DNA from 2 places in the Bacillus aquiflavi genome. Region 1 is predicted to be linked to the other one. Evidence: a T-box and tRNA genes for the amino acid it is inferred to sense, from the RefSeq annotation. Region 1 holds a T-box; the other holds one or more tRNA genes.

Evidence for each region. The T-box of region 1 lies ahead of ileS (isoleucine--tRNA ligase). A T-box ahead of a tRNA ligase gene usually reads a tRNA of that ligase, here a tRNA-Ile.
Region 2: it has a tRNA-Ile gene. The T-box ahead of ileS (isoleucine--tRNA ligase) is inferred to sense a tRNA for this amino acid. The anticodon was not compared.

The regions. Positions count from the first base shown of each region.
Region 1 covers NZ_CP082780.1:1,092,068-1,098,526, reverse strand. The annotation lists gene lspA (signal peptidase II) at 1-282, opposite strand, end outside; gene K6959_RS05550 (TraR/DksA family transcriptional regulator) at 365-652, opposite strand; gene ileS (isoleucine--tRNA ligase) at 813-3,566, opposite strand; T-box leader at 3,636-3,879, opposite strand; gene K6959_RS05540 (DivIVA domain-containing protein) at 3,947-4,462, opposite strand; gene K6959_RS05535 (YlmH family RNA-binding protein) at 4,679-5,452, opposite strand; gene K6959_RS05530 (YggT family protein) at 5,753-6,016, opposite strand; gene K6959_RS05525 (cell division protein SepF) at 6,045-6,446, opposite strand; gene K6959_RS05520 (YggS family pyridoxal phosphate-dependent enzyme) at 6,459-6,459, opposite strand, start outside.
Region 2 covers NZ_CP082780.1:3,481,318-3,487,776, reverse strand. The annotation lists rRNA gene rrf (5S ribosomal RNA) at 688-803, opposite strand; rRNA gene K6959_RS16885 (23S ribosomal RNA) at 863-3,782, opposite strand; tRNA gene K6959_RS16880 (tRNA-Ala) at 4,067-4,142, opposite strand; tRNA gene K6959_RS16875 (tRNA-Ile) at 4,171-4,247, opposite strand; rRNA gene K6959_RS16870 (16S ribosomal RNA) at 4,315-5,868, opposite strand; gene K6959_RS16865 (pro-sigmaK processing inhibitor BofA family protein) at 6,194-6,457, opposite strand.

The DNA of each region.
Region 1 (6,459 bases):
AAGTATAAGACCTAATGACACACCAAAAAGATGATGATTTCTGGCGGTCTTTTGAATGTAATAAATAATTGCAATAATCACAATTACTGTGATGACGTAAAAAAACCACATTTGTCCTTCTAAAATACCCCACGCTGCACCTTTATTACGATGGGAAGTAATATAAAGGAAATCTTTAATAATTTCAATATTATCTCCTAAATTCATTGTTTTAACAATTAACCATTTTGTCCATTGATCAAGTATAATAACAAAAAACGCAATTAAATAATAAATTAACACGAAGGCTACCTCCAGCTTGTTATCCAATAGGTTACCTTTGCATTTTAGCACAAATTGATAGTATGAACAAAGCTTAATTACATTAGTTAAGCGACTTTTTAAAATGTTTGCGAATAACTTCTACATCTTTTTTCGTTCTTATCGTTGGAATAATGGAAAGTATCTCAAATGGAATTAATTCGTTTGAAGTTTCACAACGCCCAAAAGTACCACTATCAATTTTATTTATCGCTTGTTCAATATCAGAAATTTCCTCATTGATCATCACTGCGACAGTGTCAGACATTTTTTTTCCGTCAAGCTGTTTTGTTAGTAATTCCTTTTTCATTTTATGAAGCTCATTATATAATCGCAGAACATTATATTCCATATCATTCCCTCCACAGTTCCTTCTAGCTATTCATTATTATCTCCGTATTTTAAAAAACTGTGTGATATAACTTTTAACAGTGTCATCATCATTTTCCGTTAAAGAGAAAAAATCCTTGAAGCAAAATACGCTTCAAGGATTTAAATTAAATGTTTACTCTCTATCCTTTAACAACCGTTGCACAACGTGGACATAATGTCGGATGGTCTTGATCTTGACCGACATGAGGAGTGACAACACAGCAGCGTGCACACGTTTCTCCTTCAGCTTTGGAAACGACAACTGCAGCGTGATCAAGCTTTAATGCGTACTCAGGTGCTTCCTCAATTGTTCCAGCAATCTCAAGATCAGAAACGATAAACAGTTGCTTTAGACTTTCTGAGATTGAATCAAGCAAATTTTTTGTTTTTTCATTCACATATAATGTAACCTTTGCTGTTAATGATTTTCCAATTAACTTCTCGTTCCGTGCCTCTTCTAATGCTTTTAAAACATCATCACGTAGTGTTAGGATTGCTGTCCATTTTTCTAATAATTCTTTTTCATTTGGAAATTCTTTCTCCTCTGGGAAATCTGTTAACTGAACACTTTTTTCTTTTACCTCCGGGATATACTGCCATACTTCATCTGCAGTATGAGGAAGAATAGGTGTAACTAATTTTGTTAAAACAATTAAACATTCGTAAATAACCGTCTGCATTGCACGACGCTCAAAATTGTTCTTCGCTTCAATATAGAGAACATCTTTGGCAAAATCTAAATAAAACGCACTTAAATCAAGTGTACAGAAATTGTTAATTGCATGATAAATACTTGCAAAATCAAACTGATCATATGAATGATCTACACGTTTTACTAAGTTATTTAATTTAATGAGCATGAATTGGTCAACTTCACGAAGCTTATTATACTCAATTGAATGTATTGACGGCTCAAAATCAGCTAAGTTTCCGAGTAAAAAGCGGAACGTATTCCGAATCTTCCGATATACCTCGGCTACTTGCTTTAAAATTGCATCCGAAACACGAACATCGCCTTGGTAATCTACTGAAGCTACCCATAGACGGAGAATATCGGCACCTAACTGCTTCGTTACTTTAGCTGGATCAATAACATTTCCTAATGATTTACTCATCTTTCTTCCTTGACCGTCTAAAGTAAAGCCATGGCTTAATACACCTTTATAAGGTGCTTTATTTGTTACTGCAACAGCTGTAGATAGAGAAGAGTTAAACCAGCCGCGATATTGGTCAGAGCCCTCTAAATATAAATCAGCAGGTCGTTGTAAATCTTCTCTTTCTACAAGAACAGCCTGATGAGAAGAACCAGAATCAAACCATACATCCATAATGTCTGTTTCTTTCTCAAATTCCCCATTTGGGCTTGAAGGGTGAGTAAAACCTTCCGGAAGCAATTCTTTTGCTGATTTTTCAAACCAAATGTTTGAACCATGTTCACGGAATAAGTTTGAAATATGCTCAATTGTTTCATCGTTAATAATTGGTTCCCCATCTTCGCCGTAAAAGATTGGCAACGGGACACCCCAAGCACGTTGTCTTGAAATACACCAATCCCCACGATCTCGAACCATATTGTAAAGACGTGTTTCACCCCACGCTGGAACAAACTTCGTATCTTTAATTACTGATAATAATTTATCACGAAAATCTTTGATCGAAGCAAACCACTGTGAAGTTGCTCGGAAAATAATCGGTTTTTTTGATCTCCAATCATGTGGATAAGAATGCGTAATAAATGAAAGCTTCAGTAAAGCCCCCACTTCATCAAGCTTTTCAGTAATTGGCTTATTTGCTGCATCATAAAATAACCCTTCAAATCCTGGAGCCTCTTTTGTCATATAACCTTTTTCATCTACAGGGCAGAGAACATCCAGACCATATTTTTGGCCAACATAAAAGTCATCTTCCCCATGTCCAGGAGCGGTATGAACACACCCTGTCCCAGCCTCTGTTGTTACATGCTCGCCGAGCATTACTAACGAGTCCCGTTCGTATAAAGGATGTTGGGCAATAATATGTTCTAGCTCACTTCCTTTTAACGTTTTTTTAATTGAAACGTTCTCCCATCCAACTTCTGTAGAAACTGCTTCAAGTAAATCCTCGGCAACAACATACTTTTGTCCCTGGACTTTTACAACAACATAAATAAACTCAGGATGAACTGAAATTCCAAGGTTTGCTGGGATCGTCCAAGGAGTTGTCGTCCAAATAACAATTTTTGTATCTGGATCAAGTACTCCTTTTCCGTCTTTTACATTGAAAGCCACATAGATTGATGGGGAACGTTTATCTTTATATTCAATTTCTGCCTCTGCAAGCGCAGATTCACTTGATGGAGACCAGTAAATCGGCTTTAAACCTTTGTAAATATAACCTTTTTTCGCCATCTCGCCAAATACTTTAATTTGTTGCGCCTCATATTCAGGTTTTAATGTAATATATGGATTTTCCCAATCTCCGCGAACACCTAAACGTTTAAAACTTTCCCGCTGATTGACGATTTGTCCATAGGCATATTCTTCACAAAGCTTTCTAAATTCCGCAACAGACATTTCCTTCCGTTTTTCACCTTTGTTTGTCAACACTTGTTCAATAGGCAATCCATGAGTATCCCAGCCTGGAACGTAAGGTGCACAATAGCCGCTCATTGATTTATAGCGGACAATAAAATCCTTTAGAATCTTATTTAATGCATGTCCAATATGAATATTGCCGTTTGCAAAGGGCGGTCCATCATGGAGAATATACTTTGGTCTATCTTTTGTTCGTTCTTGAACCTTTTGATAAATACCTATTTTTTCCCATTTAGCTTGAATTTCAGGCTCTCGTTTAGGAAGATTCCCCCTCATTGGAAATTCTGTTTTTGGCATTAATAACGTATCTTTATAATCCATTTCTTTTCCTCCTGCTAACAACTTTTGATATTCATTTTTTCATCATAAAACAAAAACCCCCTCATCCCAAAAAGGGACGAGAAGGTTTTCTCCCGCGGTACCACCCTTATAGACATTTTGGCTAATGTCCACTTATCATTCGTAACGTGAATATTCGTCAAGCCTACTAAATCAAACGTTCGACTTGAGACTCAAGGGTGATTTTCCAATTCAATTCTTACACTGGGCTTCCACTATCCCCAGCTCGCTGATGTGTGCCATCACTCACTTATAAGATGATAATGAATTGTACTGTCCCTTTCATTGTCGCTAATTTATGATTAATCTTTTAATAATTTCATTTATACTTTAAAAAATTATATGCACAACGTTATTATTTGTCAAGGATGCACACTCTCTTCTTCTTTACGTTCTAATTCAGTTGCATCTAATTCATATTCTAATAAATGATCCCAATCATCATTATTTAATAAATCCAGTTGAGCTTCAATAAGCATTTTAAAGCGTGTCCTGAATACCTTCGATTGTTTTTTTAATTCTTCAATCTCCATTGCAACCTTTCTCGCCTTTGATAAGGCTTCATTTATAATCCGATCCGCGTTTTTTTCAGCCTCTTTAATAATCAGTTTCGCCTCTTTTTGGGCGTTACGCTTTACTTCTTCTCCTGCCTCTTGAGCGACAATAATAGATTTATTCAAAGTTTCTTCGATATTCATAAAATGTTCAAGGCGTTCATTTAGCGCAGCTAATGTTTCTTCTAGCTCTTTTTTCTCCCGAATAATTATTTCATAATCCTTTATGACTTGATCTAAAAATTCATTTACTTCATCTTCATCATATCCTCTGAAACCTTTGCTAAATTCTTTATTATGTATATCTAACGGCGTTAATGGCATGAAAGCCACCTCCCTATTAACAGTCTCTTCACTATGTAATTTAATTATTTCTACAATTGGTGAGAAAATCCTTCAAAAAAAGATGATTTATTTAGACTGTGACAAACGCTCATATTATTCTTATTGTTGTTTTTATGCATATAAATGAATTTAACTTTTCTCTCATTTCATGCCTGGGCATTGATGGCAAGCGTTTGCAATTAGTCTGTTAAGCTGTTATTTTTGTATTCCTACAATCATCCGCCATTTTTCTTTTTTTGTTTTTCCATCTATCGATAAAACTTTTCCTCTTCCTCCTCCTCGAACTGAGATGATGTCACCTTCCTCACAAATAAATGAAGCTTGGCTAATAACTGTCCAGTTTACTTTAACTAATCCTTGTTGAACATACAATTGTGATTTTTGCCGAGAAATACGGAACATAGATGAAATGACTGAATCAACCCTTAATGAGGATACAGTAATTGAATGTTCTTTCCAACATTTTTCCTCTTGTATAGCCATATATAACGGGATTTTTTTTAATGTAACGGCAGCTTTGCCAATAGAACGGAGCTCCATTTGAATATATTCACTAATTCCTTCGGCAGCAAAAAATTGCACGTTATCACCATTTAATAATATATCCCCGAATTTTCCTCGTTTTAAACCAAGTGACATGAGACTTCCAAGAACGTGCCGATGCTCAATTGAAATAAATTTTTTCGGATAGTCGATTTGAAAAAGTGTAATATGAAAATCCTCTTTTTCTATAGGCAAATACTCAGGATATAGAAGTGCCCTTTTTCTTTCTGAATCATCCGTTCCTCCGAACAACTCCCATTTCACATTTGAATGCGTTCCAATCATAGCTTGTAAAATATGTTGTTCTCGCGGATCCAAAAAGTCAGTTAATTTTTGGGCGTATGCATTTTCAACATAGGTTCTCCATTGAATCACTTGGTCAATGAACTCTTTTTCTTCTTGTCGAAAATGCTGATAAATTGACATATAGCGTAACCCTCACAATCACTTTTGTTCCATATAAACAATATCTATTTTACCTTAAATATGCCCACAACGAAATTCTTATTTTTTAATGAGAAAAAGGTCCTTATATGGACCTTACAGACTGTTACAAACGCTCGCATTCTTCGTTGTAAGCACATAAGCTTTTGTTCTATTCGCTTCCGCCTCGTTGCTCGACACCTCGACTAATAAGCGTTTGTAAGCAGGTTCTCAAGCATTTGCTTCAAATATTGAGTTTGTCCCCAAGCTTAAGACTTTTATCTGAACCTTGTAGACACAAGCTTACACAAACCAATAATATAGCTGCTGCATACCTGTCGTGGCAAATCTTAACACAATGATAGCAACAATTGGAGAAAAGTCTATCATTCCAAATGGCGGGATAATTTTTCTAAATGGTTCCAAATAAGGTTCGCATATACGTGCTAAAAATTGTCCAATACTTGACTCGCGAGCGTTTGGAAACCATGACATTAATATGTAAATGATTAACGCCCAGGAATAGTAATAAATTATTTGCCCTAAAATATTCAATACTAAAGACATACTTGTCTATCACCTCTATTATAGAATATTACTCCTCTATCAGTTCAGAAATACTCCCCGCAACCTCCACATTTTCAGGAGTGCAAAGAAAGATATTTGGTCCGATCTTTTGAATATCGCCGCCTATTGCATAAACAGTTCCGCTTAAAAAATCAATAATTCTTTTCGCTTGTTCATGTTGGATGCGCTGTAAATTAACAACTACAGCTCGACGACTTTTTAAATGATCAGCAATTTCTTGTGCCTCTGCATAAACACGGGGCTCCATCAAGATTACTTTTGAAGACTTTTGTACACTTTGTAAGCTGACAATGTTTTGCTTAGGTGTATTTTTAGAAGGTTTTACCGTCTCTTCCTCTTCGATGATTTCTTCTTCCTTATACTCATCATCTAAGAAAAAAAACGATTTCACTTTTGATTTTAAACTCATATTTAACGCCTCC
Region 2 (6,459 bases), 1.4 Mb from region 1:
TATAAGGCATGAAACCGGCGTGTCTTGCTTTCCTTGGCACAAAGGTATAATGTTTTCCAGAGTTCTTGAGCTTTTGCATAATTGGTGTAGTTAGCCATTTTCTTGGCATTCACTGACTCTTACCTCCTTGAATATATATGAACGAAGTAGGGTATTGGCTTTTGCCGTCCTTCCCTAGACAACGTTGTGTTGGCATTGTCATCATTGGTACTATGACCCCCTCCGACTCCCTCTCAGTCCATCCACCACTTCGCTTCATGCTTATAGGTTTCTGTGTTACTTCTTTAGAAGTGACCGAGGAGGGTATCCCCAGTTCCGTTAACTACTTTCCTAACATGTCGTTCCCCTTACCCCGAGGGATTCTTCAGTGCTGAATTCCAAGTTCCTCACACCTTCCATGGTTTTCGCCCATGTTCACCAGGCTCAACTTCCCTTTGTCCTCAACGAGGGTTGTAATTGACGAGGCGGCAGGATTCACTTCATGTTACGACCTGCTAGGTTGCTCGCACTCACGAATGAATTACTTTGTCACAGGGCTTCAACCTTAGGATTTCTCCACCAGTTGCCTGTCAGCTACTGAGCGTCTTGGCACTTACTCAGGTTGGACTTTCACCAACTAGCAATTAACGGCCTGCTGCTGGGCGCGCTAAACAAAAAAAGAAACAACTTTTTGTTGTTCTTTTTAGTGCCCGGCAACGTCCTACTCTCGCAGAGGGATGCCCTCTACTACCATTGGCGCTGAGAAGCTTAACTTCCGTGTTCGGAATGGGAACGGGTGTGACCTTCTCGCCATCGTCACCAGACAATTGTTCTCTCAAAACTAGATAATGTGAAGAAGTAAGAAAGAAAGTATCATGTTTATTTGGTTAAGTGCTCGCTCGATTAGTATCTGTCAGCTTCACGTGTCGCCACGCTTCCACCTCAGACCTATCAACCTGATCATCTTTCAGGGAGCTCAAATGGGAAATCTCATCTTGAGGGGGGCTTCATGCTTAGATGCTTTCAGCACTTATCCCTTCCGCACGTAGCTACCCAGCTATGCCTTTGGCAAGACAACTGGTACACCAGCGGTGCGTCCATCCCGGTCCTCTCGTACTAAGGACAGCTCCTCTCAAATTTCCTACGCCCACGACGGATAGGGGACCGAACTGTCTCACGACGTTCTGAACCCAGCTCGCGTACCGCTTTAATGGGCGAACAGCCCAACCCTTGGGACCGACTACAGCCCCAGGATGCGATGAGCCGACATCGAGGTGCCAAACCTCCCCGTCGATGTGGACTCTTGGGGGAGATAAGCCTGTTATCCCCGGGGTAGCTTTTATCCGTTGAGCGATGGCCCTTCCATGCGGAACCACCGGATCACTAAGCCCGACTTTCGTCCCTGCTCGACTTGTAAGTCTCGCAGTCAAGCTCCCTTGTGCCTTTACACTCTGCGAATGATTTCCAACCATTCTGAGGGAACCTTTGGGCGCCTCCGTTACCTTTTAGGAGGCGACCGCCCCAGTCAAACTGCCTGCCTGACACTGTCTCCCGCCCCGATAAGGGGCGTAGGTTAGAATTTCAGTACAACAAGGGTAGTATCCCACCGACGCCTCCACGTAAGCTAGCGCTCACGTTTCCACGGCTCCTACCTATTCTGTACAAGCTGCACCAAAATTCAATATCAGGCTACAGTAAAGCTCCACGGGGTCTTTCCGTCCTGTCGCGGGTAACCTGCATCTTCACAGGTACTATAATTTCACCGAGTCTCTCGTTGAGACAGTGCCCAGATCGTTGCGCCTTTCGTGCGGGTCGGAACTTACCCGACAAGGAATTTCGCTACCTTAGGACCGTTATAGTTACGGCCGCCGTTTACTGGGGCTTCGGTTCACACCTTCAGCGATTGCTTAAGCGCTCCCCTTAACCTTCCAGCACCGGGCAGGCGTCAGCCCCTATACTTCGCCTTGCGGCTTCGCAGAGACCTGTGTTTTTGCTAAACAGTCGCCTGGGCCTATTCACTGCGGCTCTCTCGGGCTTGCACCCTATCAGAGCACCCCTTCTCCCGAAGTTACGGGGTCATTTTGCCGAGTTCCTTAACGAGAGTTCTCTCGATCACCTTAGGATTCTCTCCTCGCCTACCTGTGTCGGTTTGCGGTACGGGCACCTTATTCCTCGCTAGAGGATTTTCTTGGCAGTGTGGAATCAGGAACTCCGGAAAATAATTTTCCTCGCTGTCACAGCTCAGCCTTACGGTAATGGGATTTGCCTCATTACCAGCCTAACTGCTTAGACGTACATCCAATTGTACGCTTACCCTATCCTCCTGCGTCCCCCCATTGCTCAAACGGCGATAAGGTGGTACAGGAATATCAACCTGTTGTCCATCGCCTACGCCTTTCGGCCTCGGCTTAGGTCCCGACTAACCCTGAGCGGACGAGCCTTCCTCAGGAAACCTTAGGCATTCGGTGGAAGGGATTCTCACCCTTCTTTCGCTACTCATACCGGCATTCTCACTTCTAAGCGCTCCACCAGTCCTCACGATCTAGCTTCAACGCACTTAGAACGCTCTCCTACCACTGACACCTACGGTGTCAATCCACAGCTTCGGTGATACGTTTAGCCCCGGTACATTTTCGGCGCAGAGTCACTCGACCAGTGAGCTATTACGCACTCTTTGAATGGTGGCTGCTTCTAAGCCAACATCCTGGTTGTCTAAGCAACTCCACATCCTTTTCCACTTAACGTATACTTTGGGACCTTAGCTGGTGGTCTGGGCTGTTTCCCTCTCGACTACGGATCTTATCACTCGCAGTCTGACTCCCAAGGATAAGTCTTTGGCATTCGGAGTTTGTCTGAATTCGGTAACCCGATGAGGGCCCCTAGTCCAAACAGTGCTCTACCTCCAAGACTCTTACACTTGAGGCTAGCCCTAAAGCTATTTCGGAGAGAACCAGCTATCTCCAAGTTCGATTGGCATTTCACCCCTACCCACACCTCATCCCCGCACTTTTCAACGTACGTGGGTTCGGGCCTCCATCCAGTGTTACCTGGACTTCACCCTGGACATGGGTAGATCACCTGGTTTCGGGTCTACGACCTCATACTCTTTCGCCCTATTCAGACTCGCTTTCGCTGCGGCTCCGTCTTTAAACTTAACCTTGCATGAAATCGTAACTCGCCGGTTCATTCTACAAAAGGCACGCCATCACCCATGAATGGGCTCTGACTACTTGTAAGCACACGGTTTCAGGTTCTCTTTCACTCCCCTCCCGGGGTGCTTTTCACCTTTCCCTCACGGTACTGGTTCACTATCGGTCACTAGGGAGTATTTAGCCTTGGGAGATGGTCCTCCCAGATTCCGACGGGATTTCACGTGTCCCGCCGTACTCAGGATCCACTCAGGAGGGAACGAAGTTTCAACTACAGGGTTGTTACCTTCTCTGACGAGCCTTTCCAGACCGCTTCATCTACCTCGTTCCTTTGTAACTCCATGTTGAGTGTCCTACAACCCCAAGAGGCAAGCCTCTGGTTTGGGCTGTTCCCTTTTCGCTCGCCGCTACTTAGGGAATCGCTTTTGCTTTCTCTTCCTCCGGGTACTAAGATGTTTCAGTTCCCCGGGTCTGCCTTCATAACCCTATGGATTCAGGTTATGATCCTATCCCATGACGGATAGGGGGTTTCCCCATTCGGAAATCTCCGGATCAAAGCTTACTTACAGCTCCCCGAAGCATATCGGTGTTAGTACCGTCCTTCATCGGCTCCTAGTGCCAAGGCATTCACCGTGCGCCCTTTCTAACTTAACCTTTTCGGTAAAAGATAAGCTACGTATTTCGTTGTCAGCTGCATTCACTTCAATCCTCACGTACTTTTGTACGCTCCGGTTGTCGTTCATTTGCTTCCTAGAACTACTTGCTTCTCTTTTCCCTTTTTTTTAAAGAGATATCTTTGGTGATACTCGGTTTCTTTCTTTTGCCTTCTTCATTTATTATCTAGTTTTCAAAGAACAAAAACCATATTTTCATCACACTTATCGTGTAATGCATTAATGGCTTTTAACAATGTTGTGACGAAGTCACGTTTCATTATATGGTGGAGCCTAGCGGGATCGAACCGCTGACCTCCTGCGTGCAAGGCAGGCGCTCTCCCAGCTGAGCTAAGGCCCCTCTTCATTTTAAAATACTTACATTCTTATGGTGGGCCTAAGTGGACTCGAACCACCGACCTCACGCTTATCAGGCGTGCGCTCTAACCAGCTGAGCTATAGGCCCAAATGCAAGTGAAAATTGCTCTCTCAAAACTAAACAAACAAACGATCAACCTTTAATGATTCCTTAGAAAGGAGGTGATCCAGCCGCACCTTCCGATACGGCTACCTTGTTACGACTTCACCCCAATCATCTGTCCCACCTTCGGCGGCTGGCTCCAAAAGGTTACCTCACCGACTTCGGGTGTTACAAACTCTCGTGGTGTGACGGGCGGTGTGTACAAGGCCCGGGAACGTATTCACCGCGGCATGCTGATCCGCGATTACTAGCGATTCCGGCTTCATGCAGGCGAGTTGCAGCCTGCAATCCGAACTGAGAATGGTTTTATGGGATTGGCTCGACCTCGCGGTTTCGCTGCCCTTTGTACCATCCATTGTAGCACGTGTGTAGCCCAGGGTCATAAGGGGCATGATGATTTGACGTCATCCCCACCTTCCTCCGGTTTGTCACCGGCAGTCACCTTAGAGTGCCCAACTAAAGGCTGGCAACTAAGATCAAGGGTTGCGCTCGTTGCGGGACTTAACCCAACATCTCACGACACGAGCTGACGACAACCATGCACCACCTGTCACTCTGTCCCCCGAAGGGGAACGTCCTATCTCTAGGAGTGGCAGAGGATGTCAAGACCTGGTAAGGTTCTTCGCGTTGCTTCGAATTAAACCACATGCTCCACCGCTTGTGCGGGCCCCCGTCAATTCCTTTGAGTTTCAGCCTTGCGGCCGTACTCCCCAGGCGGAGTGCTTAATGCGTTTGCTGCAGCACTAAAGGGCGGAAACCCTCTAACACTTAGCACTCATCGTTTACGGCGTGGACTACCAGGGTATCTAATCCTGTTCGCTACCCACGCTTTCGCGCCTCAGCGTCAGTTACAGACCAGAGAGCCGCCTTCGCCACTGGTGTTCCTCCACATCTCTACGCATTTCACCGCTACACGTGGAATTCCACTCTCCTCTTCTGTACTCAAGTCCCCCAGTTTCCAATGACCCTCCACGGTTGAGCCGTGGGCTTTCACATCAGACTTAAAGGACCGCCTGCGCGCGCTTTACGCCCAATAATTCCGGACAACGCTTGCCACCTACGTATTACCGCGGCTGCTGGCACGTAGTTAGCCGTGGCTTTCTCGTTAGGTACCGTCAAGGTACCGCCTTATTCAAACGGTACTTGTTCTTCCCTAATAACAGAGCTTTACGATCCGAAGACCTTCTTCGCTCACGCGGCGTTGCTCCGTCAGACTTGCGTCCATTGCGGAAGATTCCCTACTGCTGCCTCCCGTAGGAGTCTGGGCCGTGTCTCAGTCCCAGTGTGGCCGATCACCCTCTCAGGTCGGCTACGCATCGTCGCCTTGGTGAGCCTTTACCTCACCAACTAGCTAATGCGCCGCGGGCCCATCTGTAAGTGATAGCCGAAGCCATCTTTTAACTCCTCTCCATGCGAAGAGAAGGGTTATCAGGTATTAGCCCCGGTTTCCCGAAGTTATCCCTGTCTTACAGGCAGGTTGCCCACGTGTTACTCACCCGTCCGCCGCTAACCGTTCAAAAGCAAGCTTTTGATCAGTTCGCTCGACTTGCATGTATTAGGCACGCCGCCAGCGTTCGTCCTGAGCCAGGATCAAACTCTCCAATAAACTTGGAGCGTTGATTCGCTCATAGTAAAAAAATTAACGTTGGCAAGTGTCAGCTTCTAACGAATAGTTAGTTGCCTCCACTTTAAATTGTTGTTGACGTTTGTTTGTTTAGTTTTCAAGGAGCAATTTGTGTTAGTCACTCATAAGCGACTTTTATTATTATAGTATAATAAAAAATAAATGTCAACTATTTATTTGTGAAATAAATATGATATTTTATTGACGACTTCAATATAGTAACATTAATAATATAACATGTCAACTTTAATTAATGAAAGTTTTTTTAAAAAAAAAAACCGCCCAATTTAGCGGATATAAACATCTTTTATAAAACCCACATTTGTATGGCAATTAATGAAAAGAGTCCTGGTAAGCCTAAAAATCCAGAAATTGCTGAAGTAATAAAGTTTATTGGAACATGTAAGCCAAATTGATTTCCAACTGCGTTTAAGAAAAATAAAAAAAGTGCACCTATCAAAAGCTTCACAATACTTTGTCCAACTAAACGAAGTGGTTTAACTGGGGCTCCTGCAAGTAAAAGTAGCAAAATTAAACCACCTAAAACCGGTATTATAATAATTGGCTTCAATA